Regions from separate parts of the Streptomyces sp. NPDC096105 genome, predicted to be linked through region 4. Evidence: riboswitches for the same ligand, from Rfam matches in the RefSeq annotation. Region 4 holds a riboswitch; each other region holds the start of a gene.

Evidence for each region. Region 4 has a riboswitch for cobalamin ahead of ACIQ8B_RS18940 (hypothetical protein). Riboswitches for the same ligand answer to the same signal wherever they lie in the genome.
Region 1: it holds a riboswitch for cobalamin, as region 4 does, so the genes downstream of both, ACIQ8B_RS26785 (ABC transporter substrate-binding protein) here and ACIQ8B_RS18940 (hypothetical protein) in region 4, are expected to answer to the same signal.
Region 2: it holds a riboswitch for cobalamin, as region 4 does, so the genes downstream of both, ACIQ8B_RS06295 (ribonucleoside-diphosphate reductase subunit alpha) here and ACIQ8B_RS18940 (hypothetical protein) in region 4, are expected to answer to the same signal.
Region 3: it holds a riboswitch for cobalamin, as region 4 does, so the genes downstream of both, ACIQ8B_RS27695 ((2Fe-2S) ferredoxin domain-containing protein) here and ACIQ8B_RS18940 (hypothetical protein) in region 4, are expected to answer to the same signal.

What each region holds. Positions count from the first base shown of each region.
Region 1 covers NZ_JBIWGC010000021.1:77,451-84,716, reverse strand. Annotated here, with positions in the region: gene ACIQ8B_RS26790 (thiamine pyrophosphate-requiring protein) at 1-1,532, shown strand, start outside; cobalamin riboswitch at 1,699-1,887, shown strand; gene ACIQ8B_RS26785 (ABC transporter substrate-binding protein) at 1,917-2,960, shown strand; gene ACIQ8B_RS26780 (FecCD family ABC transporter permease) at 2,957-4,072, shown strand; gene ACIQ8B_RS26775 (ABC transporter ATP-binding protein) at 4,069-4,839, shown strand; gene ACIQ8B_RS26770 (glycoside hydrolase family 11 protein) at 4,893-5,624, opposite strand; gene ACIQ8B_RS26765 (SpoIIE family protein phosphatase) at 6,358-7,266, opposite strand, start outside.
Region 2 covers NZ_JBIWGC010000003.1:169,388-176,653, reverse strand. Annotated here, with positions in the region: gene ACIQ8B_RS06310 (GlxA family transcriptional regulator) at 1-462, opposite strand, end outside; gene ACIQ8B_RS06305 (hypothetical protein) at 556-777, shown strand; gene ACIQ8B_RS06300 (ribonucleotide-diphosphate reductase subunit beta) at 835-1,791, opposite strand; gene ACIQ8B_RS06295 (ribonucleoside-diphosphate reductase subunit alpha) at 1,848-4,205, opposite strand; cobalamin riboswitch at 4,329-4,468, opposite strand; gene ACIQ8B_RS06290 (GNAT family N-acetyltransferase) at 4,551-5,054, opposite strand; gene mctP (monocarboxylate uptake permease MctP) at 5,134-6,762, opposite strand; gene ACIQ8B_RS06280 (DUF3311 domain-containing protein) at 6,759-7,034, opposite strand; gene ACIQ8B_RS06275 (GntR family transcriptional regulator) at 7,238-7,266, opposite strand, start outside.
Region 3 covers NZ_JBIWGC010000023.1:65,575-72,840, reverse strand. Annotated here, with positions in the region: gene ACIQ8B_RS27710 (cation transporter) at 1-254, opposite strand, end outside; gene ACIQ8B_RS27705 (ArsR/SmtB family transcription factor) at 255-590, opposite strand; gene ACIQ8B_RS27700 ((2Fe-2S)-binding protein) at 882-1,592, opposite strand; gene ACIQ8B_RS27695 ((2Fe-2S) ferredoxin domain-containing protein) at 1,629-2,033, opposite strand; cobalamin riboswitch at 2,096-2,222, opposite strand; gene ACIQ8B_RS27690 (hypothetical protein) at 2,291-2,761, opposite strand; gene ACIQ8B_RS27685 (hypothetical protein) at 2,903-3,136, opposite strand; gene ACIQ8B_RS27680 (hypothetical protein) at 3,395-3,745, opposite strand; gene ACIQ8B_RS27675 (hypothetical protein) at 4,082-4,576, opposite strand; gene ACIQ8B_RS27670 (SagB family peptide dehydrogenase) at 4,669-6,057, opposite strand; gene ACIQ8B_RS27665 (YcaO-like family protein) at 6,421-7,266, shown strand, end outside.
Region 4 covers NZ_JBIWGC010000011.1:9,577-16,842, reverse strand. Annotated here, with positions in the region: partial or broken gene ACIQ8B_RS18960 (tRNA (adenosine(37)-N6)-threonylcarbamoyltransferase complex transferase subunit TsaD) at 1-44, shown strand, start outside; gene ACIQ8B_RS18955 (GNAT family N-acetyltransferase) at 44-616, shown strand; partial or broken gene ACIQ8B_RS18950 (5-methyltetrahydropteroyltriglutamate--homocysteine S-methyltransferase) at 866-1,153, shown strand; gene ACIQ8B_RS18945 (ferric reductase-like transmembrane domain-containing protein) at 1,262-2,242, opposite strand; cobalamin riboswitch at 2,497-2,663, shown strand; gene ACIQ8B_RS18940 (hypothetical protein) at 2,872-3,780, shown strand; gene ACIQ8B_RS18935 (cysteine synthase family protein) at 3,777-4,799, shown strand; gene ACIQ8B_RS18930 (ATP-grasp domain-containing protein) at 4,796-6,037, shown strand; gene ACIQ8B_RS18925 (MFS transporter) at 6,030-7,266, shown strand, end outside.

The sequences.
Region 1 (7,266 bases), on a different contig from region 4:
TCGGGCAGACGAACCGCAGCGCCATGGGCGGCTCCTACCAGCAGGAGGTGGACCTCGCCGCGCTCTTCAAGGACGTCGCGTCCGACTTCTGCGAGACGGCGACGGTCCCCGAGCAGCTGCCGAACCTGATCGACCGCGCCTTCCGCACCGCGTACGCCCGGCGCACGGTCACCGCGGTCATCCTGCCGGGCGACGTGCAGGAGATGGACTACAGCCCGCCCACGCACGCCTTCAAGATGGTGCCCTCCAGCCTCGGCCTGGGCCGGTACGCGCCGGTCCCCGCCGACGAGGACCTCCAGCGGGCCGCCGACGTGCTGAACGCGGGCGAGAAGGTCGCCGTGCTGATCGGGCAGGGCGCGCGCGGCGCCCGCGAGGAGGTCGAGCGGCTCGCGGACGTGCTGGGCGCCGGGGTGGCGAAGGCGCTGCTCGGCAAGGACGCCCTGCCCGACGACCTGCCGTACGTCACCGGCTCCATCGGGCTGCTGGGCACCCGCCCCTCGTACGAGCTGATGCGGGACTGCGACACGCTGCTGATGATCGGGTCCAGCTTCCCGTACACGCAGTTCCTGCCGGAGCTGGACCAGGCGCGGGCCGTGCAGATCGACATCGACCCGCACATGATCGGCCTGCGCTACCCGAACGAGGTGAACCTGGTCGGCGACGCCCGCGAGACCCTGCGGCGGCTGCTGCCGCGCCTGCACCGCAAGGAGGACCGGACCTGGCGGGAGCAGGTCGAGAAGAACGTCACCCGTTGGTGGGAGGTGATGCAGCGGCGCGCCGCCGTGAGCGCGGACCCGGTGAACCCGGAGTACGTGGTGCACGCCCTGGACGGCAGGCTGCCCGACGACGTGGTCCTCGCCGCCGACTCCGGCTCGGCCGCCAACTGGTACGCCCGGCACCTGCGGCTGCGCGGCCGGATGCGCGGCTCACTGTCCGGGACGCTGGCGACGATGGGCCCCGGTGTGCCGTACTGCATCGGCGCGAAGTTCGCCCACCCCGACCGGCCGGCCATCGCCCTGGTCGGGGACGGGGCCATGCAGATGAACGGCATGATGGAGATGGTCACGGCGGCGAAGTACTACCGCGAGTGGTCCGACCCCCGGCTGATCGTCGCCGTGCTGAACAACGGCGACCTCAACCAGGTCACCTGGGAGATGCGGGCCATGTCCGGCGCGCCGCAGTTCGAGGAGTCGCAAGCCATCCCGGACCTGCCGTACGCGGACATCGCCCGGCGCATGGGCCTGGACGGGGTCCGGGTGGAGAAGCCGAAGCAGGTCGAGGCCGCGTGGGACCGGGCGCTCGCCGCGGACCGGCCGTTCGTCATCGACTTCCGCACCGACCCGGCGGTGCCGCCGATCCCGCCGCACGCGTCCCTGGACCAAATCGAGGCGGCGGCCGCCGCGATCCTCAAGGGCGACAGCGACCGCGGCTCGATGGTGCGGCAGGGCCTGAAGGCGAAGGTCCAGGAGATGCTCCCCGGCACCCGGCACCGCGCCGGCCGGCCGGGCGCGGGCCCGGACGACAGCGCCTGAGCCCGGTACCGTGCCTCCCGGGACCGCGCGCCCTCCACCTCTTCCGTCCGGCGTCCCCGGGAGCGCTCCGCGCCCGGCCGGGCGCGGGTCGCCGGCGGGCGGTGCGAGGCGCCGCCGCTCCGGGGCGGGTGCGGACACCCGCCCCGCCCTTTCGCCCCGCGGGGGCCGACTCGTAGGATCGACGGGTCATCAACACCGCGACGGGAGACAGGAAGCCGGTGCGAGTCCGGCACGGTCCCGCCACTGTGACCGGGAAGTGCACCCCCTTCCACGTGCCACTGCGCGCCGCGCGGGAAGGCCAGGGGGAAGCGTCGATCCGGGAGTCAGGACACTGGCCTGTCGCGGGCCCGTTCCGAGGAGCGCGGACTCCCCAGGAGGCTTCACGTGTACGACGGCACGTCCCGTCCCGCCCTGTCCACCCCTGCCCGCGGGCGGCTCGCCGTGCGGGCGGCCGCCGCCGCCCTCGCCCTCGCGGCCGCCCTGCTGACCGCCGGCTGCGGATCGTCGCGGGACACCGCCCAGGACGCGAAGGCGCCGGCCGCACCGGCCGCAGGCTTCCCCGTCACCGTCGACAACTGCGGCGTGCGGACCACGTACGAGAAGCCGCCCGCGCGCGTCGTCACCATCCACCAGCACCCGGCGGAACTGATGCTCGCCCTCGGTCTGAAGGACCACATGGTCGGCACCGCCTTCCCCGACTCCCCGGTCCTGCCCGAGCTGAGGAAGGACTACGCGTCGATCCCCGAACTGGCCAGGAAGGAACCGTCGTTCGAGACGGTCCTGGAGGCCGACCCGGACCTCGTCTACGGCGGTTACGGCAGCGCCTTCGCCGAGAACGAGGGCCGTTCCCGCACGGCGTTCGCCGACGCCGGCATCGACACCCACCTCAACCGCGAGTACTGCGGCAGGAAACGGGTCACGATGCGGGACACCTACGACGAGATCCGCACCGTCGGCCGGATCTTCGGCGTCCCGGAGCGGGCCGACACGCTGGTCGCCGGCCTCGCGGACCGTGTCGAGAAGGCCGCCGGCAAGGTCGCGGACGCGCCGAAGGTGCCCGTCTTCGTCTACGACAGCGGCGACCGGACCGCCTTCACCGCGGGCGGCAAGAGCCTGGGCACCGAACTGATCCGGCTGGCCGGCGGCGAGAACGTCTTCGCCGACCTCGACGACGTCTTCGGCGACGTCTCCTGGGAACAGGTCGTCGACCGCAGGCCCGAGGTCATCGCGATCTACGACTACGCCGGCGCCGGCAGCGTGGGACGGAAGAAGAAGTTCCTGCTCTCCCAGCCCGCTCTCGAGGACGTGCCCGCCATCAGGAACAAGCGGTTCGTCGTCCTGCCGCTGACCGCCACCCTGGTGGGCGTCCGCTCCGCCTACGCGGTGGAGGACCTGGCCCGCGGCCTCCACCCCGAGAGCTTCGCGTGACGGCCCCGGCCGTGGGGACCGGCACCGAGCGGGCCGCACGGCGACGGCACGAGGACGACGGGCGGGCCGGCCTGGCCGGTCTCACCGTCACCCTCGTCGTCCTGGCCGTCACCCTGGCGGTCTCCGCCACCGCCGGTCTGGCCATCGGGTCGGTGCGGGTGCCGCCCGGCCAGGTGTGGGGCATCGTGACGCACGCGCTGGGCGCCGGCTGGACGGAACCGGACTGGTCGCGGGCGCGGGAGACCATCGTGCTGGACGTGCGCGCGCCGCGCGTGCTCCTCGGGGCCGTGGCCGGGGCGGGCCTCGCGGTTGTGGGCACCGCCCTGCAGGCCCTGATCCGCAACCCGCTCGCCGAGCCCTACCTGCTCGGCGTCTCCTCGGGGGCGTCCCTGGGCGCCGTGTCGGTGATCGTGTTCGGGGTGACCCTGTTCGGGCCGGCGTCGCTGTCGGTCGCCGCGTTCGCGGGCGCGCTGGGCGCCCTGGTGCTCGTCTACGCCACCGCCCGCACCGGCGGCCGCATCACGTCGGCACGGCTGGTGCTGTCCGGTGTGGCCGTCGCCGCGATGCTCACCGCCGTGCTGGACCTGCTGCTGCTCGCCACCGACCGGGGCAACGAGGCCCGCGCGGTCCTCGCCTGGACCCTGGGCGGCCTCGGCGGGGTCACCTGGGACACGGTCCGGCTGCCCGGCGCGGCCCTGCTCCTGGGGGTCGCCGTCCTCATGGTGCAGGCCCGCAACCTCAACCTCCTGCTCGCCGGTGAGGAGGCCGCGACCACGATGGGCCTGGACGTGGCCCGCTTCCGCGCCCGCATGTTCGTCGTGCTCTCCCTCGTCACCGGCATCCTGGTGGCGGCGTGCGGCCCGATCGGATTCGTCGGCCTGATGGTGCCGCACATCGTCCGCATCGCCGTCGGCGGCGACCACCGGCGCGTCCTGCCGACGGCGGCCCTCGGCGGCGCGGTCTTCCTCGTCTGGGCGGACATCGCCGCCCGCGTCGTCGTGGCGCCCATGGAGATCCCCGTCGGCGTGCTGACCGCCCTGTGCGGCGGCCCCTTCTTCCTGTGGCTGATGCGCCGCACTGCCCGCCGGAGCACCGACCGGGGAGCGGTATGACCGGCACCGAACTCGTCATCGACACGGTCACCCTCACCGCCGGCGCGCACCGGCTGGTCGAGGAGGTCTCCCTGACGGCCCGCCCCGGCGAGGTCATCGGCCTGGTCGGTCCGAACGGCAGCGGGAAGTCCAGCCTGCTGCGCGCCGTCTACCGCGTCCTGCGCCCCGCGGCCGGCCGGGTGTCCGTCGACGGCGCCGACGCCTGGTCGCTGCCCGTGCGGCGACTGGCCCGCACGGTGGCGGCGGTGGTGCAGGAGACGGGCGCCTCGTTCGGCCTCTCGGTGCGTGAGGTCGTCGCCATGGGCCGCACCCCGCACAAGCGGCTGCTCGACGGCGACACCGCCGAGGACGCCGGTGCGATCGCGTCGGCGCTCGAAGCGGTCGACGCCACGAGCCTCGCCCACCGCCCCTTCGACCTGCTCTCCGGCGGTGAGCGCCAGCGCGTCCTCATCGCCCGCGCCCTCGCCCAGCAGCCCGCACTGCTGGTCCTGGACGAGCCGACCAACCACCTCGACATCCGGCACCAGCTCGAGCTCCTCGGCACCCTGCGGAGGCTGCCGGCGACGGTCCTGACCGCCCTGCACGACCTCAACCTCGCCGCCCGCTACTGCGACCGCCTCTACGTCCTGCACGCCGGCCGGGTCACGGCCTCGGGCCCGCCCGCGGACGTCCTGACGCCCCGCCTGCTGGCCGAGGTCTACGGCGTGGCGGCCGAGGTCGCCGTCCATCCGCGCACGGGTGCTCCCCAGGTGACCTTCCTCCCGTGACCGTGGAAGGGCCCCGTGAGCGGCGTGCTCACGGGGCCGGTGCGGCGACGGGATCAGCCGGAGACCGTGATGGTGGAGCTTCCGCTGCTCTGGTAGCCCTCGGTGGCCATGATCATGTAGTACCTGAACTGGCCCAGGTTCAGGCCCGCGCGCGCCCAGGCGTCGAAGTGGTTCCCGGTGGTGATGGTGCCGGATCCACTGGTCACCTTCGACCGGCGGACGCTCCAGTACTGGTCGAAGGTGCGGGTTCCCTCGACGGACGGGGCGTTGTACCGGGTCGTCCGGTAGATGTCGTACGTGCCGCCGTCGCTGGTGACGGTGCCCCGGTGCTCGCCGGTGGGCCGGTAGCTGCCCCAGTTGTCGACGATGTAGTACTCGACCAGCGGGTTCGAGGTCCAGCCGTAGAGGCAGCCGTAGCCGTTGCCCGACGGGTTGAAGTAGCCGGTGTACCGGACCGTCCTGCGTCCGCCGTTGTTCCAGCCCTTGCCGGCGACGAAGTTGCCGCAGTTGGTCCACCGGGTGCTGTAGCTGCCGCCGCCGTTGAGCGTCATGGAGACGGAGCCGCCGCCGTCGGTCCAGAACGAGTAATACATGCCGTCGTAGCCGGTCTGGTTGGTGGTGATGGTGGTGGCGGCGTGGGCGGTGCCGGGCACCAGCAGCCCCGACGCGGTGGCGAGCGCGGCGGCGCCGGCGCCGGCGCCGACGAGGAAGCCGCGTCGGCTCAGGCCGCTGAAGGGGGCGGGGCTTTGCCGGATCCGGTCCTGCTGCGTGCCGTCCTGGTGCATGCGTCCTCCCGATGAAGGTCGGTGGGGGCCGGGCGGCTCCTGCCGCCCGCGGCCTTGCATGGAGCGGCCACCGTCCCCGGTCGTGCGACGTGAGGGGAACGGGGACCTGCTGTCGTGCGGTGGCCACAGTTTTCGAAGGACGCCATGGGCCTGTCAACAGTTTCGACAGTCTTTCGGAAACTATTCTTCCAGCGGGCCACCCGGGACGGTACACATACGCCCAGGTCATCCCCGCTCACAAGGGCGTTACCGTGAAGCGTCGACGGAGGGGCGAGGCGCGCGCAACGCAAGCACGCACAGCTCCATCGAAACTTTCGAAGCGACTGTCACGGGTTCCGGGACATCGCCGCGTGGACCCGGCCGAAGCGCCCCGCAGCCAGATCCCGCCGCGCGACCGACCACCCGAGGACGGCCCCCTCCAGGCCGTGGACCGCATGTTCCCACCGGGCCGGACACACCCGGTCCTCAGGCCGTACGTCCCCGCCTTCCCCCGGACCCTGAGAAGGTCGTCGGCCCGGGGGTGTCATGGGCGGAATGACAGAAGCCCGGTGTGACAACGGAGCGGCGCGGGGAGCCCGTACCGACCATCTTCGCGCGGGCGGCAGTTGTCCCCGACGCTCGTCGCACGGCCTGCGCCGGGTCGGCCGACGGCCCGTCACCCGCCGCCGGCCGTGAGGACCGTCGGCCCGCCGGGCGGACCCGGCAGCCGACGGTCCCCCGGGTCAGGGCGCGGCTACCGCGAGCACGGTGGCGGCGCGTCCGCGGTGACGACCAGGGCGGCCTGGTCGTCGTCGACCGTGCGGCCGTCCATGAAGGCGCGGATGTCCTCCGTCAGGGTCCGCACGACGTCCGTCGCGGTGGGGCGGAGCGGGGCGGAGGCCAGGGCGTCGGCCAGTCGCGCGTCCCCGTACTGCTCCGCGCCCGCGGCCCGGCACTCGGTGATGCCGTCGGTGTACAGCACCAGGCTCTCCGCGGGGCGCAGCGTGAAACGGACGGCGTCGAGCAGGGGCGGGATGCCGATGCCGAGCAGGCCGCCGGAGGCCTCGACCGGGGTGACCGCGTGGCCGGCGTCCAGCAGGAGGGGCGGTGTGTGGCCCGCCCTGACGAGTTCGACGGCGAGTCCGTCGCCGACCGGCGTCAGGTGGCCGTAGACCAGCGTGACGAAGCCGTTGTTCTGCTCGGGGTTGCGGTCGTTCAGGGCTCGGTCGACGGCCTTGACGACGCTGACCGGGTCGTCGAGCAGCGGGGCGACGGCGCGAGCGGTGTGCCGGACCAGGGCCGTCGTGGTGGCGGCCCTGGCACCGCGCCCGCAGACGTCCCCGAGGACGAAGGACCAGCTTCCGTCCCCGCGGGAGAAGACGTCGTAGAAGTCGCCCCCGATGTCGAGCCCCTGGCCGGCCGGGTGGTAGAAGGCGGCGAGCTGCGCGCCGGGGACGTCGGGCAGGTCCGGCAGCAGCAGGCCGGTCTGGAGGTCACGGGCGAGGGCGGCGCGCTGCGCGTACTGGCGTGCGTTGCGCGCGGCCGAAGCGGCGCGGCGGGCCACTTCCTCCGCCAGAGCGATCCGGTGGCCGTCGAGGGACGCTTCGTCCGTCGCGTACAGGCTCAGCGCGCCGAAAGGACGCCCCCGGTCCAGCAGAGGCAC
Region 2 (7,266 bases), on a different contig from region 4:
CGGGTCCTCGTCGACGTAGAGCACGTCGGGCTCCGCCGTCAGATGGGGGTGCCTGCGGCTCAGCTCCTCCGCGTGCTTCCAGTGCACGGCGGCGCGGCGGCCCTCCAGCAGCCCGGCGGCGGCCAGTACGAACACCCCCGAGCACACGCTGAGCACCCGCGCGCCCCGGTCGACGCCCCGGCGCAGGGCGTCCAGCAGCTCGGGCGGGAACTCCCGCGTCACGTAGGAGGCGCCGGCCGGCACGGTGATCAGGTCCGCCGTCTCCAGGCGCTCCAGACCGTGCTCGACCTGGAGGGAGAAGCCCGTACTGGCGCGCACCGACGGCCCGTCCGCCGAGGCGACGGCGAAGTCGTAGACCGGCAGCCCGTCGTCGCTGCGGTCGATGCCGAACACCTCGCAGACCACGCCGAGTTCGAAGGGGTTCACGCCGTCGAGGAGGACGGCCGCCACATTCCGGAGCATGCCTCCAGTGTGCCGCACGACTGGCAGTAAATCGAGGGTGTACGGCAGTCCTGCCACTCCCGGTCAGGAGTGTCCGGCGCGACAGTGGTGTCCATGAACACGACGCAGAGGGAAGCACTGATCTCGATGGTGGCCGTTCTCGGCCTGTTCGTCCTCATGACCGCGCCCGCCGTGATCGGCATCCTGCGCGACCGCCGCCTGGACCGGCAGATCCGCCGGGCCGCGGCCACGGCGGCCGCCGAGATCCCCGCCCCGCCGGCCGCCGCCCGTCCGGCGCACGGGACCTCCTCCCGCCGCACCGCTCGGGCGGCGTGAGGAGACACCCGGCCCGGTCCCCGGGCCCCGGAAGTCCCCGGGCCCGGCGCCAGGGCCCTAGAAGTCCTCGTCCAGGTCGACCGTGCCCTCCACGGCGACCTGGTACGCGGACGGACGGCGCTCGAAGAAGTTGGTCAGCTCCTGGACGCCCTGCAGCTCCATGAAGGAGAACGGGTTCTCCGAGCCGTACACCGGAGCGAAGCCCAGCCGCACCAGCCGCTGGTCGGCGACGCACTCCAGGTACTGCCGCATCGACTCGGTGTTCATGCCGGGCAGGCCGTCGCCGCACAGGTCCCGCGCGAACTGCAGTTCCGCCTCGACCGCCTCGCGCAGCATGTCGGTGACCTGCCGGCCGAGCTCCTCGTCGAACAGCTCCGGCTCCTCCTTGCGCACGGTGTCCACCACGTCGAACGCGAACGACATGTGCATCGTCTCGTCGCGGAACACCCAGTTGGTGCCGGTCGCCAGGCCGTGCAGCAGACCCCGGCTGCGGAACCAGTAGACGTAGGCGAAGGCGCCGTAGAAGAACAGGCCCTCGATGCACGCGGCGAAGCAGATCAGGTTGAGCAGGAAGCGGCGCCGGTCGGCCCGCGTCTCCAGCCGGTCGATCTCCTCCACCGAGTCCATCCACCTGAAGCAGAACTGGGCCTTCTCCCGGATGGACGGGATGTTCTCCACGGCCGCGAAGGCCGCCGCCCGGTCGTCCGGATCGGGCAGGTAGGTGTCCAGCAGCGTCAGGTAGAACTGGACGTGCACGGCCTCCTCGAACAGCTGCCGCGACAGGTACAGCCGCGCCTCGGGCGAGTTGATGTGCTTGTACAGCGTCAGCACCAGGTTGTTCGCCACGATCGAGTCGCCGGTCGCGAAGAACGCCACGAGCCGGCCGATCAGGTGCTGCTCCTCCGGTGTCAGCTTCGCCAGGTCGGCGACGTCCGAGTGCAGGTCCACCTCCTCGACGTGCCAGGTGTTCTTGATCGCGTCCCGGTAGCGCTCGTAGAAGTCGGGGTAGCGCATGGGGCGCAGGGTCAGCTCGAAGCCGGGGTCGAGCAGGTTCTTGGTCGCGCTGGTGGTCACTGGCAGGCCTCGCAGGATTCGGGGTTCTCGAGGGAGCAGGCGACGGCCTCGGGGCCGGCCGGCTGCTGGACGGGGACGGCGGCGCGGGCCGCGCGGGCGATCCGGGTCGCCGGGCGGGAGCGCAGGTAGTAGGTGGTCTTCAGCCCCTGCTTCCAGGCGTAGGCGTACATCGAGGAGAGCTTCCCGATGGTCGGCGTCTCCAGGAACAGGTTGAGCGACTGCGCCTGGTCGAGGAACGGGGTGCGGGCGGCGGCCATGTCGATCAGGCCGCGCTGCGGGATCTCCCACGCCGTGCGGTACAGCCGCCGCACGTCCTCGGGGATCCACCCGAAGTCCTGCACCGAGCCGTTCGCCTCGCGCAGCGCCTCCCGGGTGCGCGCGTCCCACACGCCGAGCCGCTTGAGGTCCTCCACCAGGTACGAGTTGACCTGGAGGAACTCCCCGGACAGCGTCTCGCGCTTGAACAGGTTGGACACCTGCGGCTCGATGCACTCGTACACGCCGGCGATGGACGCGATGGTCGCGGTGGGCGCGATCGCCAGCAGCAGCGCGTTGCGCATGCCCGTCGTGGCGATCCGGCTCCGCAGCGCCTCCCAGCGCTCCGGCCAGGCCAGGGCGACGTCGTAGTGGTCGGGGTGCAGCACGCCCCGGGCGGTACGGGTCTTCTCCCAGGCGGGCAGCGGGCCGTGCCGCTCGGCCAGCTCGGCGGACGTCTCGTACGCGGCGAGCATGATCCGCTCGGCGATCCTCGTGGAGAGCGCCTTCGCCTCGGGGGAGTCGAAGGGCATCCGCAGCCGGAAGAACACGTCCTGCAGCCCCATCACGCCCAGACCCACCGGGCGCCAGCGGCTGTTGGACCGGGACGCCTGCTCGGTCGGGTAGAAGTTGATGTCGACCACCCGGTCCAGGAACGTCACGGCGGTGCGGACCGCGGCGTCCAGGCGCTCCCAGTCCATGCCGTCCCCGTCGGCGAAGGCCGCGAGGTTGACCGAGCCCAGGTTGCAGACCGCCGTCTCCCCGTCGTCGGTGACCTCCAGGATCTCCGTGCACAGATTCGAGGAGTGGACGACGTGGCCCGGCTCGGCGGTCTGGTTGGCGGTGCGGTTGGCGGTGTCCTTGAAGGTCATCCAGCCGTTGCCGGTCTGCGCGAGGGTGCGCATCATCCGGCCGTACAGCTCGCGGGCCGGGAGCGTCCTGCGGGCCAGGCCCTCGGCCTCGGCGGCGCGGTAGGCCGTGTCGAACTCCTCGCCCCACAGGTCGGCCAGCTCGGGCACGTCGGCCGGGGAGAACAGCGACCACGCCGCGTCGTCGGCGACCCGGCGCATGAACTCGTCCGGCACCCAGTGCGCCAGGTTCAGGTTGTGCGTACGGCGGGCGTCCTCACCGGTGTTGTCGCGCAGCTCCAGGAACTCCTCGATGTCCGCGTGCCAGGTCTCCAGGTAGACCGCGGCGGCGCCCTTGCGCCGGCCGCCCTGGTTCACGGCGGCGACGGAGGCGTCCAGCGTCTTCAGGAACGGCACGATGCCGTTGGAGTGCCCGTTGGTGCCGCGGATCAGCGAACCCCGGGCGCGGACGCGGGAGAAGGACAGGCCGATGCCGCCGGCGTGCTTCGAGAGGCGGGCGACCTGGTGGTAGCGCTCGTAGAGGGAGTCCAGCTCGTCCTTGGGGGAGTCGAGGAGGTAGCAGGACGACATCTGCGGGTGGCGGGTGCCGGAGTTGAACAGCGTGGGGGAGGAGGGCAGGTAGTCCAGCCGGCTCATCAGCCCGTACAGCGCGGCGACCTCCTCCAGCGCCCGCACGCCGTCGTCCTCGGCGAGACCGCAGGCGACCCGCAGCAGGAAGTGCTGGGGCGTCTCGACGACCTTGCGGGTGACCGGGTGGCGCAGCAGGTAGCGGCTGTGCAGGGTGCGCAGCCCGAAGTAGCCGAAGCGGTCGTCGGCGCCGGCGTCGATCAGCGCGTCCAGACGGGCCGCGTGCAGCCGGACGAAGGCGGCGGTCCGGTCGCTGATCAGGCCCTCCCGGTGCCCGGCGGCCACCGACCCGGTGAACGAGGTGACGCCCTGCGAGGCGGCCTCGGCGCGGATGCCGAGGGTCAGCAGCCGGGCGGCGAGCCGGGAGTAGGCGGGGTCCTCGGAGATCAGTCCGGCCGCCGCCTCGGTGGCCAGGTCCCGCAGCTCCGTCTCGTCGGCGGCGGCGGACCGGCCGCGCAGCGCGGCGGCGGCCACCCGGCCGGGGTCGGCGTCGGGCAGGTCGGCGGTCAGCTCCGTCAGGGTCCGCAGCAGCGCGGCCCCGGGGCCGTCGCTCTTCTCGGTCACGCCGGTCGCTGAAGCCGGATCGGCTGGCGCGATGGTCACGTGGGGCTCTCCCTCGCTCGGCACGGGGCCTCGAAAGGAGCAGGGGGCAGCACACGAGCGCACGCGGCGTCGCGTCCACCGGCCCATTCCACGAGGCCCGGACGTCAGGGCACCCGGACCGGAAGGGCCGGGCGCACTGTCGGCAGGTCCTCGGACTTGACTCCCGTGCGCGCCCGTGGGCAGGCATGGGTACACCGTTGCGGGACAGTTCCGGATTCGCACCGGATTCCCCTGCGGCGACAGCGAGCATGAGCATACATCTTGTGCCGGGCGTCGCCGGCGGACCCATATGTTGTGTCGCGCAGGGGTTATGGTGGTGCCGGGCGGAAGGGCCGGGCGGAGCCGTCAGAGCGTCAGCTCGTGGACGAGCAGCATGATGTCGTCCAGCTCCGGCAGCGGGTTCCAGTCCCGCCGGGGGGCGCGCGTGAAGCCCAGCCGTTCGTACACCCGGTGCGCGGCGTGCATGGTGTGCTGGGTGGACAGCACCATCCGCGCGCACCCGAGCGCCCGCGCCCGGTCGACGCAGGCCCGCACCAGGGCCTCGCCGGCGCCCCGGCCGCGGTGGGCGCGGGACACCGCCAGCATCCGTATCTCCGCCTCGCCGGGCTCCGCGGTGTCGGCCATCGGTCCGGGGCCCGGCACGAAGGTCACCCCGCCCAGCAGCGTGCCGTGCTCCACGGCGACCAGCACCTCGGCGGCCGCCGCGCGCTTCGCCACGTCCCGCAGCTCGCCGAGGTAGGCGTCGCTCTCCCCGAAGTCCAGCAGGCCGTCGCCGAGATGGGCCTGCGCGGTGATCTCACCGAGTTCCGCGTGCTCGCCGGGCGCCACCGGCCGGGTGACGATGTCCATGCGGGGGAGTCTGCCGCACGGGGACGACAGCGGGCCGCCGGTTCTCCACCGGCGGCCCGCTGCCCTCTGCCCTGCCGCGTCAGTGCGCGCTGCCCGCCGTGGCCGGCGGGAGCTCCACCTTCACGCCCGGGTCGCCGGCGTCCGCCGTGTAGTCCTGCGGCTGGGTCTCGTCGACGCCCTCGGGCGCCTTGACCGCCCGCATGACGAAGGTCAGGACGACCGTGACCAGCACGTTGATCACGAAGGCGGTGAGACCGATGTAGCCGATCTCCCCGATGCCCGGGATCTCCTTGGCGGAGCCGCCGAAGTGCTTCTGCGTCGGCGACGCCACCCCGTACGCGGCGACCGTGCCGTAGATCATGCCGACCGCCCAGCCGCCGATCAGCGCCCAGCGGTGGAACCACCGGGTGAACAGGCCGCCCACCAGCGCCGGGAAGGTCTGCAGGATCCAGATCCCGCCCAGCAGCTGGAAGTTGATGGCGACCGTCTTGTCCATGGTCAGCACGAAGGCCAGCGCGCCCACCTTCACCAGCAGCGACACGACCTTGGAGACGGCGGTCTCCTGCCTGGGCGTCGCGTCCGGCTTGATGAAGTCCTTGTAGATGTTGCGGGTGAACAGGTTCGCCGCCGCGATCGACATGATCGCCGCCGGCACCAGCGCGCCGATGCCGATCGCCGCGAAGGCCACACCGGCGAACCAGTCCGGGAACATGGTCTCGAACAGCTGCGGGATGGCCAGCTGGCCGTTCTGCACCTTCACCCCGGCCGCGATCGCCATGAAGCCGAGCAGCGCCAGCAGGCCCAGCATCAGCGAGTACAGCGGCAGGATCGTGGTGTTGCGGCGGATCACCTCACGGCTCTTGGAGGACAGCGTCGCGGTGATCGAGTGCGGGTACATGAACAGCGCGAGCGCCGAGCCCAGCGCCAGCGTGGCGTACGTCCACTGGCCGGCCTCGCCCGGCACCAGCGAGCCGCGCGGCGCGCCCGTGGCCGGGTTGGTCTCGCTGTACGCCTCCTGCGCGGAGGCGAAGATCTCGTCGAACCCGCCCAGCTTGATCGGGATGTAGATGATCGCCACCGCGATGACCAGGTAGATCAGCGTGTCCTTGACGAACGCGATCAGCGCGGGCGCCCGCAGCCCGGACGAGTAGGTGTACGCGGCGAGCACACCGAACGCGATGAGCAGCGGCAGGTCCTTGACGAACCAGTTGGTGTGCTCGCCGCCGCCGACGCCCATCACGTCCAGGACGGCCTGGATGCCCACCAGTTGCAGCGCGATGTACGGCATCGTCGCCAGGATGCCGGTCAGCGCGACGGCCAGCGACAGCCCCTTCGAGCCGAACCGCCCGCGCACGAAGTCGGACGTCGTCACATAGCCGTGCTTGTGCGACACCGACCACAGCCGGGGCAGGAAGGTGAAGATCAGCGGGTACACCAGGATCGTGTACGGCACCGCGAAGAAGCCGGCCGCGCCCGCCGCGTAGATCGCCGCCGGGACGGCCACGAAGGTGTACGCGGTGTACAGGTCGCCGCCCAGCAGGAACCAGGTGACCCAGGTGCCGAACGAGCGCCCGCCCAGGCCCCATTCGTCGAGGGTGTGCTCGTTCGCGGCCTTGCGCCAGCGCGCGGCCAGGAAGCCCATCACGGTGACGAGCACGAAGAAGAAGACGAAGACCGCGAGTGCCACGCCGTTCACGCCGTCGTTCACTGCTCCGCACCCCCCTTCCCGGCCGAGCGGGCGCGCTGGTCACGCTGGTCACGCTGCCACAGCTTGTACGCGACCATCGTCAGCGCGGTCGAGATCAGCACCCAGGCCATCTGGTACCAGTAGAAGAACGGGATGCCGATGAACACCGGGTCGGTCTTGGCGTAGGACCCGACCCACAGCATGGCCACGAACGGTGCGACAAGACAGAGACCGATGACGACGCGCACGGGCGTCACCACCGGCTCTCGTGGTGTTTCCGGGGCTTGTGACATCAGACGGCTCCCGTCCCCTCAGTGATCGCCGACGTTGGCTCGCGGCAATGTAGATGAGGGTCCGGGGTGGTCGTAACCCCCCGTAAGAGGAGAGGTGTGCGGCAGCGGCGCAACCGCGAGGCGACAGCGGCGAAAATCCCTGTCAGCCGCCCGGTCCGCCGGGTCGTGCGGGACGGCGGAGGGCCGCCCGGAGGCGTCCGGTCTCAGTCCTGCGGGCGCTTGAGACGCGCGA
Region 3 (7,266 bases), on a different contig from region 4:
CGCTGCTCGCGTGCTTCGCGGACAGCGGGGTCGCCGGCGGAGAACTGCCAGGCGACCGCTGTGGCGGAGGAGACCTCGATGACGGAGTCGAGTCCGAAGCCGATCAGGGCGGTCGACGAGGCCAGGGTGCCTGCGGTGATCGCGACCACGGCTTCGATGACGTTGTAGGCGATGGTCGCGGCGACGAGCAGGCGTATGCGCCGGGTGAGCGTGTCACGGCGGACCGGGCTGGGGCCGAGGGACAGAGCGGTCATTCAGCAGCAGTCCTTCTCGTCCGCATCCGGGCAAGTCTTGTCCGCCTCGACCGCGACGACAGCTGTCCGCAGGTCGTCGAGCGCGTGGCCGAGGCGTTCGTCGGCGAGTTCGTAGCGTGAGCGTCGGCCGTCGGGGACGGTGACGACCAGGCCGCAGTCGCGCAGGCAGGCCAGGTGGTTCGACAGCCGGGTGCGGGAGATGCCCAGGGCGTCGGCCAGGTCGGCCGGGTAGGCGGGAGTCTGGCGGAGGGCGAGCAGGATGCGGCAGCGGATGGGGTCGGCGAGGGCGCGGCCGAACCGCGCCAGCACCTCGATGTCAGCAGCGAGTGTCGGCACCCCCTGAGAGTACATCGAATCCTGAATTCAGAGAATCCTGGATTATGAGGCCGGTGACCTCCTCTGCGCAGGCGTTGTCCTGCCCGCCGATGCGCTTCCAGGGGTCGGCGGTGTTCTGGTGGACGCCGGGCAGCCGGCTGACCATGACCGCGGGCAGCTCGGAAGCCGGCTCGACGAGTGCAGTGCCGCGGGCCGTGCGAGGCCGGATGCCGAGCGGACGGAGGCGGCGGACAGGCCGGCTGCGGCTGAGGTGCTGGGCCGGTGAGCGGCACAGCCCGGAACGGATGCACCTCATCGCGGGGCTCGGCGGCGTACCTCACCGGCCAGCCCGCAGTCACCGCACTTCGAGCCGTTCGGCGCGCGGTAGTAGAGGCAGCAGCTTCGGCGGCGGAACGCGAGGTCGGGGCCGGTGAGCACTCCGGTGCCCGCCAGGCGTCCGGTGTTGAGCAGCGCGGTCGTGAGGCCGGTGAGCGGCCCGCGTACGGCGGGGCGGAGCGCGAGCAGGGCGTGGGCCGCCCCGGCGAGCGCCGACGCCGAGTTGCCGTCCAGCAGACGCGGGGCGACCTTGACGCGCAGTCCGTCGGCCAGTGCCGACAGGTGTCGTGTCACCTGCTGGTACAGGGCGCGGGCACCGCCGTCGTCGAGCCGGTCGGCGTACCAGCCGGCCGGGCGGGGCACCCGGAGGGCCGGTCCGTCGCCGGCCCGCTGCAGTCCCTCCAGGTCGGGGACGATCCCGTGCAGGACGACGCAGGCCAGGGCCGGTGACCAGAGGCGGGCGGCGTGACCGAGCTGGGCGATGGAGACGGCGACGCGCGGTTCCGGAGTGCGGTGGCGGCGTGCGACGGCTTCGGCGAGGTCGGTGAAACCCGCCGCGTAGGAACGGGCGATCGGATGCCAGCCGTCGTCCCGTCCGCCGACCTGCGGGGCGAAGAAGCCGCCGAGGCCGGCCACGTCGTGCAGTGCGGCGGTGACGGACGCGGTTGAGGCACGGGCTTCGTGCACGCTTCCTGTCCTCCCTCCGGCTCTCCGTCCGTACGGTCAGGAGGCCGTACGCCGTCGCGGCGGCGTGATGGCGTACAGGTCGAGGATGTCCGGCCGGGGTGCGACGCCCGGTCCGCCGGCGCGTGCCCAGGCGGCGATGTCCTCGGTCGTGTCCGGGTCGTTGACCAGCCCCGGCCAGACCGGCCGGGCGCCGGCGGCCCGGCCTTCGGCGGAGGGCTGGACGACGACGACGTTGGCGTGTTCGCAGACGTCGAGGCAGCCGGAGACGCGTACCGGTGCCGCGGCACGCAGGCGTTCGGTCCGGGCCGCGTGGTCGACGCCGGTCACCTTGGGGCTGCCGCAGCAGCAGTCGCGGCACACCACGATGCGGCACGGCACGGTGCCGGTGGCCGCTGCGGGCCTCTCGTCGTCCGTCGTCGGTCCGGTCGGCGGTGCGGACATGCGGCGCCGTCCCTCTCTCCGGGGAGATCCGCCCCGGTGGTCCGTCGAGGAGGCGACCGCGTGAGTCTCCTGGCTCCCGGGTCGATGCCCGTCCCGGCCTTCCCACCCGTTGCCGGGCCGTGGCCTGCCGGGACCCGCTCGCCGGTCACAGTGGCGGGACCGCGCCGGATGCACACCGGCTTCCTCGTTCCGCCGTCGCCCTGTCGCCGGCCGTCATCCCATCCCGGGACGCCGTCCGGCCCGCCCGGTACCGGCCGTCAGTCCGTCTCCTGGGCGTGGGGGGCCGTCGCGGGCGGGTGGACCGGACGGTCCCGTCCGCCGTCACGGCCGGACACCGCCACGACGACGAGCCCGACGACGACGGCCGCGACGGCGACCCGTCCCGCCGCCCGTACCCACCAGCCCGGCCGGGCCGAGCGGGCGTGGAGGGCGGAGGCGATGAGCACGGTCGCGGCGAGGGAGAGAACGGGCCAGCCGCGCATCAGATTGACCACCAGGGTGAAACCGACCGCCGACGCGGCGACGGAGTCGGCCCATGCCGGCCCCCTCCTGTCCTCGCGGTGCGCGAAGCGGGCCATCGCGACGAGGCCGACGAGGAAACTGACGAACACGGCGACTGCGCAGAAGAGCACGAGCTCCTGTTCCTCACCCGCCGCGGCCACGATGATGAGCGCCGCCGCGGCCAAGTAGACGACGACGGACCAGTACGGCGTGCGGTGGCGGTTCACCCTGCTCAGGATGGGCGGCAGCACACCGGGGCGCTCGGGGTCCCGGCCAGCGTCTTCAGCAGGCCGGGGCCGGCCTGGAACCCCGAGCTGCCCGCCGCGGAGCAGCAGGAGGGAGCTGGTCAGCTGGAAGGCCCCGTACAGTCAGCCGGAGCCCACCGCGGCGTGCGCGATGTCGGCGATCTGGGTCGGCTCCTCCTCGGGTATGCCGATGTGCAGGCGTACGGCCAGTGCGGTCAGCACCAGGGTCAGGCCGCCCACGATGACCGGTAGCAGCGCCAGCGTGCCGCGTCCGAAACGGCGCCGCTGGGTGTCGTCGAGCCGGCCGAGCTGGGCGATGACCGTGGACGGGGCCTCGACTCCGGTGGCCGGGGCCATGGCGACGGGGAATGCGAGAACGACGGCTGTCGCAGCCGAGCGACCGGGGTCCGTCTCCTGGGGTGCGTGCCCGGTCGTGTGGGGTGAAAAGAGCACCGAGCGTCGAGGGCCACGAGCGCTCACCGGCGTGAGGGACGCTCCGGCGGTCTGTCGGGACATGGTCATGTGGGGGACCTTTCGCGGCGAGCGGCTTTCCCCTGTCCAGAGCAACGCCGTCCAGGGCGGCGAAGGGGCTGCCAGGAGAAGGTCAGAACTGCGTCAGGAAGGCATCAAGGATCCGCTGACGGCGAGGATCAGGTTTTTTACTTTGTTCACTACTCTCTGAACATTCGATACGATCGATGCATGCAGATCCAACTGGGCGCCCTCGTGTCCGAGCCGTGGTTCGTCACCGCTCTCGCGCTGGCCGCCGTGGTCGGCGACGCGCTGCTGCCGTTTCTGCCCAGCGGCAGTCTCGTGATCGCCGCCGCACTGCTCTCCCTGGACCATGGCGGCGCACCGATCGCGCTGGCGATCGCCGTCGCGGTCGCCTCGTTCCTCGGCGATCTCGTCGTCGTCGCGCTCGCCCGTGGTGGCTCTGCCCGAGCGGACGTCTTGCTCGAACGGCACGTGAAACTCGCCTCGGGCGCGGGCCGGCTGAGCCGCCATCTCGCGCGGCGGCTGCCAGCCGCGACGGTGGCGGGGCGATTCGTGCCCGCCGGCCGTACCGTCCTCGGCCTGACGCTGGGCGCCGTGCCGGGGCAGCGTGCCCGCTATCTGCGCTGGTCGGCTGTCGGCGGCCTGGCCTGGGCCTGCTACCTCGTGGTATTAGGCGTGGTGAACGGCCTGTGGTTCGAGACCCGCTGGATCGGCTTCGCGGTGTCGACGGCCGCGGCGATCACCCTCAGCGCCTGCCTGGCCCGCTCGCTGCGCCGCCGGGCCGCCGCCGAAGGGTCGCCGGCTTCCTCATCCCAGGCCGGAGGCCTGGAGGACTCCGCAGGCCGTGTCCGTGTCGATGCAACGGGTGAGGCGCCGCAGATCGTCATTGCCGGTGCGCAGGGTTCCCCGCGCACAGGAGTGCCGTACGCCCTCCTCCACCGTGTGCCACAACAGCGGATTGCCGGTCAGCACGCGCGCGGCGATGTCCACCCGGCCGCCCGCGTCGTCGCACAGGAGCACCCGCGAGGAGACGCCATCGGCCCACTCGGCGGCCACGAGGCGGTCCGTGCGCACCGACGTGCGGCTGAGGATCCCGTGGGCAGCGATCCACCCCTCCCCCACGCTCACCCTCGCTGGAACCAGCACCACCAGCAGCAACGTGCTCAGGCCCGTCCACAGTGCGGCCCGAACCGGGCTGAGCCCGCCCATGCCCGCGTCCGTCACGAACAGCAGCTCGAGCACCAGCGCCGACCATGCCGCGCCGTACCGCAGTTCGCGGGACCAGTGCCGCTCGTGGACCACCCCGGCCCGGGTGCTGCTCCCCGTGGCGTCCGGGGTGGGCCGGGCCTGTACGCGGTGTCGCGACGTACGGCGTTTTGTCCGCCGGCCGCGCTTCACCGCTGTTCACCGCTCCCCGCCGGGACCGCCGTGCCCAGCAGGAAGCCTCCGACGGGTATCTCGGCGTAGGGAGCGAGGCGGAAGGCGCGTACGGGCGTGTCGCTGCCGCCGCCCAGTACGCAGCCAGCCAGGTCCATGGCACCGGCGACGAGCGAGAGAGTCTGGAGCAGGACACCGGTGTTCTTCGGCGTCAGCGCGTAGGAGTGAGCCGCGTACTTCCAGGAGAGTCGCTTGATGCGGGACACCACGGTGAGGTGGACGTCGGGCACGGCTCGCTCTCCGGCGGCGGCGCTCGCCTCGCGCAGCAACTGATCCATGGCGCCGGGGTGATCCGGGAGCTCGGTGAGGGCGTGGCCGAGCGGGTCGTAGTGGTACAGACCCGGATCGAGTCCGTCGCAGCGGCGTACGGCGGCGTACAGCTCGAGTTCGTGGGCGGAGCCCGCGCTCGGGTAGGGCCTGCTGGTGACGGCGTACGGGCGGTCGTCCTCGCTGCGGGCGGACAGCACCGTCCGGACGCGGGCGGCCCGGTGGAGGAAGCTGCCCGATTGCCTGCGCGTCAGCGGTCGGCCGCCGAATGCGCGCCGGGAGCGACGGCCCTCCAGCACTTCGGTGAACGGGCGGTCCTCACGTGCGGTCCGTGCCAGGTCCGGCCCGTGCAGCGGTACCCGGCGCCCCGCCGGGAGGGGCCGGCAGAGCGGCTCCGGCTGTTCGGTGCCGCGGAGCGGGAACACCGGCCCGAACGAACGGTCACGGGGACCAGCCCGGCCGCCGTCGAAAGCCAGCAGTTCGTGGAAGGTCCAGCCCGACGACCGGCGCGCCCTGGCCGCCCGAGAGGTCCCACACCTCCGGTGCGGGGCCGAACGCCCGCAGCAGTCCCCAGTACCTGGGCGACGAGCGGTTCGGTACACAGGGCTCCGGCCTCCGGCAGGAGGCGGGGACAGCTTTCGCCGGGCGCGCCGTCGGGCCAGTTCCCGTACGGCGGCGAAGAGGGCCGTCTCCACGGCGGCGTCCCAGCTCTCGGCGCACGCGGTCCCCGCGGCTGCGGCTCGCAGGAGGGAGGCGGGAAGCGGATGCGGACGCCGGTCGGTCAGGCGCTCGGCGTGGAGGAGGTCACCGGACAGCGGAAGTGCCGTCCGCGCGTTCCGTAACGCGTAGGTCGCCGCGGCGCGGCGCAGCGCGTCGGCCTCCGCCGCCCGCGGATCGAGGTCTGCGCCGACGGCCGGTTCCCCTCCCGCGACGGCGCAGCACGCCACGGTGAGCGGGATCTGGTCGCCGTACTGAGACGTGGGCGGCCCGTACGGACCGGTGATGCCGTCAGCGACAGCGTCGAGGCGTTCGGTGAGCTCGTCCGTGCCGAGCGTGATGTGCTCGCGTAGGGTCCTCATCCGCATCTCGAAGGCGGCGGTGCTCCGAGCTGCTCCAGATCGAGGAGAGAGGTGGTGCTCTCCGTTTCCCACTCCTTTCGGCCGGCTCGGCGGGACGAACGAATTGGTATCCCGCTCCCCGGGCAGATGACCACCTCTCCGCCCGTCTCCCCGGACCTGGCCTCGAACCCCGGTTGACCTGCACTGACAGCGCGTTGATGCGGTGTTTCCGACGTGCTTCTGATGCTGCGTGCACGCAATTCTGGCCTCGCTCTTGCGACAACTTGTCCGACAGTTGCCCACGGACTTCCGCCCCTCTGGCACGTGTTTTCCGTGACATCCCCGATGCTGAGGCCCAGGCATTGGAGAGGGAGGAGGGGACGCGTGAAGAAGGTCCATTTCGACGGCACCCATCGCGTCCGGCGCCCGGAGGAGACCTGGGCACTCATCGACGGGTTGCGGGGCCGGTTCGGCATCACGCGGGTCGCGGACGTCACCGGGCTGGACATCCTGGGGATACCGGTCGTGATGGCGGTGCGGCCGGCGGCGAAGACCCTCACCGTCTCGCAGGGCAAGGGCACGTGCCTCCTTCTCGCCCGTGTATCCGCCATCATGGAGTCCGTGGAGCTGTGGCACGCCGAGTACGCCTGCCCCGCTCCGGAGGTCAGGAAGGCTCCCGCGTTCGGGCTGGACCTCCCCTACGACGTGCGGGACTTGCAGCAGCACCACGGGAGTCTGCTGACCGATCGAACCCTGCTGGACTGGGTTGTCGGCGCCGACGCCCTGACCGGAGCGCAGACGCTGGTTCCCCGCTCCTACGTCACGGTCGACCACCAGGTCTCCGATGCCTGGCAGCCGCCCCTGTTGCACGGTTCCACGAACGGGCTGGCCAGCGGCAACAGTTACGACGAGGCGGTCACGCACGCCCTGTACGAGGTGATCGAGCGGGACTGCACGGCGGGGATCGGCGCGGTGCCCGTCGCCGAGCGTCGGCATGTGGATCCGGCGACCGTGGACGACCCGTTGTGCGCGGAGGTCCTCTCCCGGATCACGGCGGCCGGCGTCTGGGTCGAGATCGTCGATGTCCCCAACCGCTGGGGGCTGCCTTGCTTTGTCACGTACATCTGGTCAGAGGACTTTCCCGCGCTGGCGGTCGGCTCCGGCGTGCACGCTTCTCCCGCCGTGGCACTGAGCCGGGCCGTCACCGAGTCGGCGCAGAGCCGCCTGACC
Region 4 (7,266 bases):
CCGCACTGCGTCCCGTCGTCATGGGGAAGACGGTGGCCGCCTGATGACCACCGACATCCGTGTGCACCGGGACGCCGGGATGCTCACGCACACCGAGTCACTGCGTTCGGTGTACGTCGGCGCCTTCTGCGCCCCGCCCTGGCACGAGGACGAGACGCAGGCAAACGAGTTCGTCTCCCGGCTGCCGGCGAACGTACGGCGTGCCGGGTTCACCGCCGCGACCGCCGTGCGCGACGGGGAGGTCGTCGGCTTCGCCACCGCGTGGACCACTCCGGCCCCCTTCCCCACCGACCGCTGTTATCCCCAGGCGGCCGCCGGCCTCGGCAACGACCGCACCGCCGCCTGGTTGTGCGGGGCCCGGGAGATCGACGAGCTCGCCGTCCGGCCCACCGCCCGCGGCACCGGCCTCGCCACCCGCCTCCTCGAAGCGGTGACCGCAGACGCGCCCGAGGGGCGGGCATGGCTGCTCACCTCGGTCCGGAACGGGCGGGCCATGGCCTTCTACCGCCGCCACGGCTGGACGCAGGCCACCCACCCCTCCCCCGACGGCAAGGGCATCGTCGTCTTCCTCGGCCCGCGCCACCCCGCCCGTTCCCTCGCCCCGCTCCCCCTGTGAGCCTTCGGAGCCCCGCCTTGCGCACCGCTGAAATCCGCCGCCATTTCCTCGACATCGTCACCGAGCGCGCCACAACGTGGTCCCCAGCACCCCACTGCCGACGCCTGCCCCGACCCTGCCGTTCGTCAAGCACTGGCCCAAGGCGGCGGGGTCCTGGCGCCGTTCGGGGTACGTGACATGGGTCACCGCCCGGATCACGGACGTCCGCGTTCCTGACGGGCCGACTGCCCGTAGGCTGCCCGCAGCAGCTGGTTCGCCTTCGCCAGGCAGAAGACCTCCGAGGTCGTCGCCCTCGCCAGGGGTCTCGCCCGGGGCACCGACGCCATCGCCGCCGACCTGGCGGCGAACCGTGCCGACCTCGTCTCTCGTGCCGACTCCCCCGTCACCCGCGATCCGGCCGTCCGCGCCCGCGCCTCCGCGGTCACCGGGGCCGACGCGCGCCGTTCCCAGTCCTACGCGGAGCGTGCCGCCGCCCAGCGCGCCCACCTCGGGCTGCCGCCGGCCACGACCATCGGCTCGTTCCCGCAGACCGGCGAAAGTGGCGGGACCGCGCCGGATGCACACCGGCTTCCTCGTTCCGCCGTCGCCCTGTCGCCGGCCGTCATCCCATCCCGGGACGCCGTCCGGCCCGCCCGGTACCGGCCGTCAGTCCGTCTCCTGGGCGTGGGGGGCCGTCGCGGGCGGGTGGACCGGACGGTCCCGTCCGCCGTCACGGCCGGACACCGCCACGACGACGAGCCCGACGACGACGGCCGCGACGGCGACCCGTCCCGCCGCCCGTACCCACCAGCCCGGCCGGGCCGCGCCCCCGCCGGGTGGACCCAGCCGTTCGGCCCGCCGGGCCGGCCGCAGCAGACGGAGCAACAACAGCACCGCGACCGGCAGCTGCAGCAGCCACAGAACGGTGCGCGGCCACTCCCCGTACCAGACGTTGGTCCCGTACAGCAGCGTGTGCCACACGCTCAGCACGTACACGACGATCACGAACCGGTGCAGCCGGCGCCAGGTGCTCGCCCCGATGCGGTGCCGGACGTAGAACAGCAGCCCCAGCGGGATCGCCAGGTACAGGGCTCCCTGACCGATCGGGATGGCGATGCGGCCGGTCCCGGAGTCGTACCAGCCCGGCACGAAGGTGTCCGCGAAGGCCACCCACAACCGCTCCGCCCAGTCCACCTCCGTCTCGTAGCGCACGAGTTCGGCGGCGAACATCAGCGCGTGCGCGAACATCAGCGCCGTGGTCGTCAGGCTCGTGGTGCGGTGCCAGCGCTCCAGCACCTGCCGGGAGACCGGCAGGCGGGCGGGGCGCGGCCCCGACAGCAGCAGACCGAGCATGACCGTGCCCCACGCCCACAGCAGGGCGGACCAGCCGAACGCCTGACTGAGCAGGTACATCCAGTAGGTGCCGGGATCGTCCATGAACGGCATGACCGCGACCGTGTCCGAAGCACCCGAGTCCATGCGCGCCCACAGCAGGGCGAACACCAGCGCCGTGACCCCCACCGCCGCGCCGGCGTCGGGCAGGGCGGCCCGCAGGTCGCCGCGCAACGCGACGCGGTCCCCGGGAGGCCGTCGCCGTCCGGGCGGCGACGCCGCCCCGTCCTCGTCCGGCCTCACGTCTGACGTCATCAGGGGCCTCCCCGGCACGGGCCACCGCAGCAGCGGTGCGCATGTGGCGTGAGGTGACAAGTCTGGCCGATGAGGGAGTGATCCCCGGAGACGTTATCCGGCCAGAGCCACCACGAGAACTGCACGGGACACACCTGGTTTCCGCCTCCCCTCCACATTCAGGACAACCGCCGAAGCCCCACTGTCGCAGGAATACGAGCGCCTCTACGCTGATACACGCAGTCGGTTCGCGCCTCCCGTCCGCCCGGACGCCCGGTGGCGCGACGCAAGAGGGAACCCGGTGCGAATCCGGGGCTGTCCCGCAGCGGTGAGTGGGAACGAAAGCCGTCGATGTCACTGGGCCCGCGTCAGGGCCGGGGAAGAGACGGCCGGTAGGTGTCCGCCCTTTCGGCGGACGTGCCCGCGAGTCCGAAGACCTGCCACTGCGCCCGCGTCCCGCGGGCTGTGCGCGTGACCTCGTGGACTGGGTCGGCGGTATGGGCGGTCGTACGTCGTGCGTGTGGCCGAGCCTCCTTCCCTGTCGGTGTGCAAGGCCCGGTACGGAGGAGGATGATGTGCGGGACCCAGCCTGTTCGCGTCGGCCGTACCGACCCTGGGCCGGCGTGTCGTCCGACGGACCGGGGCCGACGATGCCCGGACCCGTCGCGGGCGTCCTCCAGGAACCGGACGTGTCCGGCGGCACGGTGTCCGGTGTCTGCCACGGCACTCTGGGCGAGCTGTACCAGGGCCCGTTGCGAGCGGGCACCGATCCTGAGATCGCGGTGGTGTCCTTTCCCGTCGACCGTCACTCCTGGGTGTACTTCACACCGAGGACGACGGCCGGCTCGCCGCGTCCGCCGGCGCTGGGTGAGAAGTCGGCAAAAGCGGTGCGGCTCTTCCTGGACCACTACGGCCTCGCCCTGCCCCCGGGCGACTGGCGCACCCACTCCGAACTGCCGGTGGGCGTGGGGATGGCCAGTTCCACGGCGGACATCGTGGCGACGCTGCGCTGCCTGTTCCGCGTCTTCTCCCTGCCGTACGACACGGACGTGGTCCTCGGCGTCCTGGCGGGCATCGAGCGCGCCGACAGCGTCTTCCTCGACGAGTTCGCCTTGTACCTCAGCGGCCGGCACCGGGTGGTGCGGCGGCTGGGCCCGGGCATCGGCTTCCACACCGCCTACGTCACGGAACCCGGCACGGTGGACACCGCCGCCGTCACTCCCCTGCTGCTGGACCACTACCGGCGCCGCGGTGAGGAGTACCAGCGGTGTCTGACCGATCTGCTGAAGGGCTTCGACTCGGGTGACCCGGCCGCCGTCGCCCGTGCCGCGACGACCAGTGCCGCGTTGTCCCAGGAGGTGCTGCCCAAGGCGACCTTCGGCAGTCTGCAGGCCCATCGTGAGCGGTTCGGCGCCGACGGCGTCTTCGTCGCCCACACCGGCTGCCTGGCCGGCTTCCTCTTCGCCTCACGCCCACGGGCCGAGGTCAAGTCCGAACTCTCCGCGTTCTTCCGCTCGCTCGGCCACCAGTGCACCTTCGCCCAAGGAGGCTACGGGTGATCCACCCCCACATCGCCGACGCTCTGAAAGTCCCGGACCTCGTCCGGCTCACCGACGGCCTGGTCCTGCTGCGGTTCGAGTCGATGAAGATCTACTCGGCCCTGGCCGCCGTCCGCCATCTGCTGGAGCGGGGCACGGTCCGTCCGGGCCAGACCCTGATCGACAGTTCCAGCGGCATCTACGCCTACGCCCTCGCACTGGCCTGCCACCGGTACGGCATGCGGTGCCACATCGTCGCGTCCACCACCGTCGACGCCACCACCCTCGCCCAACTGGAGATCCTCGGCGCCACGGTGGAGCAGGTCAGACCGTCGCGGAACCTGAAGCTCGACCAGGAACTGAGGGTGCGGCGGGTGCGCGAGATTCTCGCCGAGGAGCCCGGACACCACTGGATGCGCCAGTACCACGACGACGTCCACTACCTCGGCTACCAAGAGGTCGCCGACCGGATCGCGGCGGAGTTCCCGGCCGTACCGCTGACCGTCGTCGGCGGGGTGGGTTCCGGAGCCTCGACCGGTGGCATCGTGGAGCGCCTGCGCGTCACGGACCCCTCGGTGCGTCTGGTCGGCGTCCAGCCCTTCGGCAGCGTCACCTTCGGCAGCCAGGACCACCACGATCCCGAGGCGATCATCGCCGGCATCGGCTCGTCGATCGTCTTCGACAACGTCCGCCACCACCTCTACGACACCGTGCACTGGCTGGATTTCACCCACGCCATGTCCGGCGCGGTCGCCCTGCTGCGCGAACACGCGGTGTTCGCCGGGCTGTCCACCGGTGCCGGCTATCTGACGGCGACGTACGAGGCCCGCCGTCACCCCGACGGACTGCACCTGGTGATAGGGGCCGACACCGGACACCGCTACGTGGAGCGCGTGTTCGCCCGGCACGCCGAGGCCCTGGATCCGGCCGCGCTGAAACCCCTCGAGGTCCGCACTCCGGAGGAGATGACCATGCCCTGGTCGAGGATGACGTGGCAGCGCACTCCCTGCCCGGCCCACTGGAAGGAGCGGGCGGCATGACCGTGGCCTGCCTGGAGTCGCTGACCTTCGGCCTCGGCCATCTGGTCCGCGCCGCCGACCGGCTCGGCGAGCGCCTGCTGCTCCTCACCCGGGACCCCGCCTACTACGCCTACGAACTGGACCGGTTGCCCGCCGACGCCCTCGACGTCGTCGTGACCGATACCTTCGACGTGGAACGAACCGCCGATCTGCTCCGGCGCACCCCGGGACTGCGCGGCCTGATCAGTTCCACCGACACCTGGACCCTGGCCGGCGCCGCCCTCACCGAACGCCTCGGCCTGCCCGGTCTCGATCCAGCCGTCCTGCGACTGACCCGGGACAAGGCCGCCGTACGCAACAGACTGCACGACGCGGGCCTCACCCGCGCAAGGGCCGTCGAAAGCGCCGAGCCGGACCGCGAGGCACGCGGGCTGCTGCTCAAGGAGGCGGGACTGCCGCTCGTGCTCAAGGACACGGCGGGCACCGGGAGCCAGAACGTGTGGCTGGTCCGTGACGAGGGCGAACTCGACGCGGCGCTGGCGGAGGCGTCCGGTCGGGATCTGAAGGGGCGGTTGTTCGCCGAGCCCTATTTCAACGGCCCGGTGTACAGCGCAGAGACGCTCACCTGGGACGGCCGCACCCGGCTGCTGGGCGTCTCCAGCCGGCTTATGTCACCGGAGCCGCACTTCCGGGAGGAGATCACCGCCTTCCCCGTCGCCTTCCCGGGCCCGCAGCGGACATCGCTGGAGCGTTGGCTCGATCAGGTGCTCGCCGCCATCGGCTACACCGACCGGTTCGCACATGTGGAGTTCGTGCTGACCGCCGACGGCCCGGAGGTGGTGGAGGTCAATCCCCGGATCGGAGGCGCGCTGGTCGGGGAGGGCATGTGCCGGGCGCTCGGCGTCAACGTGTACGAGGCGATGATCGAGGCCGCGCTCGGCCACCGCCCCCGGCTCATGGACGCGGCCCTTCCCGGCGGTCCGGCCGTCGCCTTCGTTCTCGGCTACCCCGCCGCACCCGGCGTGTTCACCGGCGTGGCCGGGCTCGACCGGCTCACCGGCATGCCGGGAACGCCCGCCTGGTACCCGGTCAAGCAGACCGGCGACCTCATCGAGCACCTGGGCGACAGCCGTGGATACGCGGGCATCGTGTACGCCGAGGCGGAGACCGCCGAACTCGCCACCCACCGCGCGGTGGCCGCCGCCAACGCCCTGAGCGTCCTCACCGACCCGGCCGGCCGGGAGGCGCCCTGTGGGTGAGCGCACCACCCGGGGACCGGGGCTGCGGGCCTCGCTGTTCCCGCTCACCGGCCCGCTGCGGTTCCTCCTGCTCAGCTCGTTCCTCATTCCGCTCGGCAGCTTCATGGTCCTGCCGTTCATGTCGGTGTTCCTGCACGAACGGCTCGGGATGGGGCTCGGCACGGTCGGTGTCGTCCTGGCCGTGGCGTCGCTCGTGCAGTTCTCCGGCGGCATCGTCGGCGGGGCCCTCGCGGACCGGATCGGGCTGCGCCGCACGATGCTGTGGGCACTCGTCGTACGCACCGCCGGTTTCGCCGGGCTCCTGCTGACCCTGCGCTGGCCACCCCTCGCGATCTGGGCGCTGGTCCTGACGTGCTGCGGTGCCGCGCTCTACCTGCCCGCGAACAAGGCGTACCTGGTGCACGGCGTCGACGACGAGCGCCGCCCGGCGTTCCTGTCGGCGGGCAACGCGGCACTCAACGCGGGCATGGCCGTAGGCCCGTTGATTGCCGGGCCGTTCGTCCTGTCCTCGCCCGGCTGGCTGTTCGCGGCCGTCACGGCGCTGTTCCTCGCGGTCACGGCGGGACACGCGCGGCTGCCCGGGACCGACGGCTCGCACCCCCTCGAATCGGAGGACACGGCCCGCCCAGGTCTCCTGGCCGGCGTGGCACTCCTGCCCTTCGCCGCCAACGCGCTCGCCTTCTACCTCTACTTCCACTTCCAGCACTTCCTGGCGGTGTACGCCGTCGAGCGCGCCTCCAGCGCGTTCTACAGCGTGGTGCTGCTGCTCTGCTTCACGCTGGTCATCGTCGTACAGCCACTCGCCTCCGGCCTGATCAGGCGCATGCCGTACGCCCTCGCCCTCGCGGTCGGCTTCACGGGCCTGGCGGCGGGCCTGGCCGTGCTGGCGGCCGGTACCCGGACGGCACTGCTGGCGGGCGGGGCGCTGATCACCCTGGGCGACATCGTGCTGTTCCTCAAGAACGACCTGGAGGCACTGCGCCGCAGTCCTCGCTCCGACGCCGTGGTCTTCGGCCAGCAGCGGCTGGCCGCGGGCCTGGGCGCCTGCGCGAGCGGCGTGCTGGGCGGGCAGTTGTACGGCCTCGGCGAACGGGCCGGAAACACCGGCTGGTTCTGGCTGCTGGCAGCCGCCCAGTGTCTGCTGCTTCCCCTTCTTCTGCTCACGCTGCGTCGTCGCACGGCGCGGCGCCCTGTCCCCGACAGCGACCATGAAGGAGCACTGACGCGCG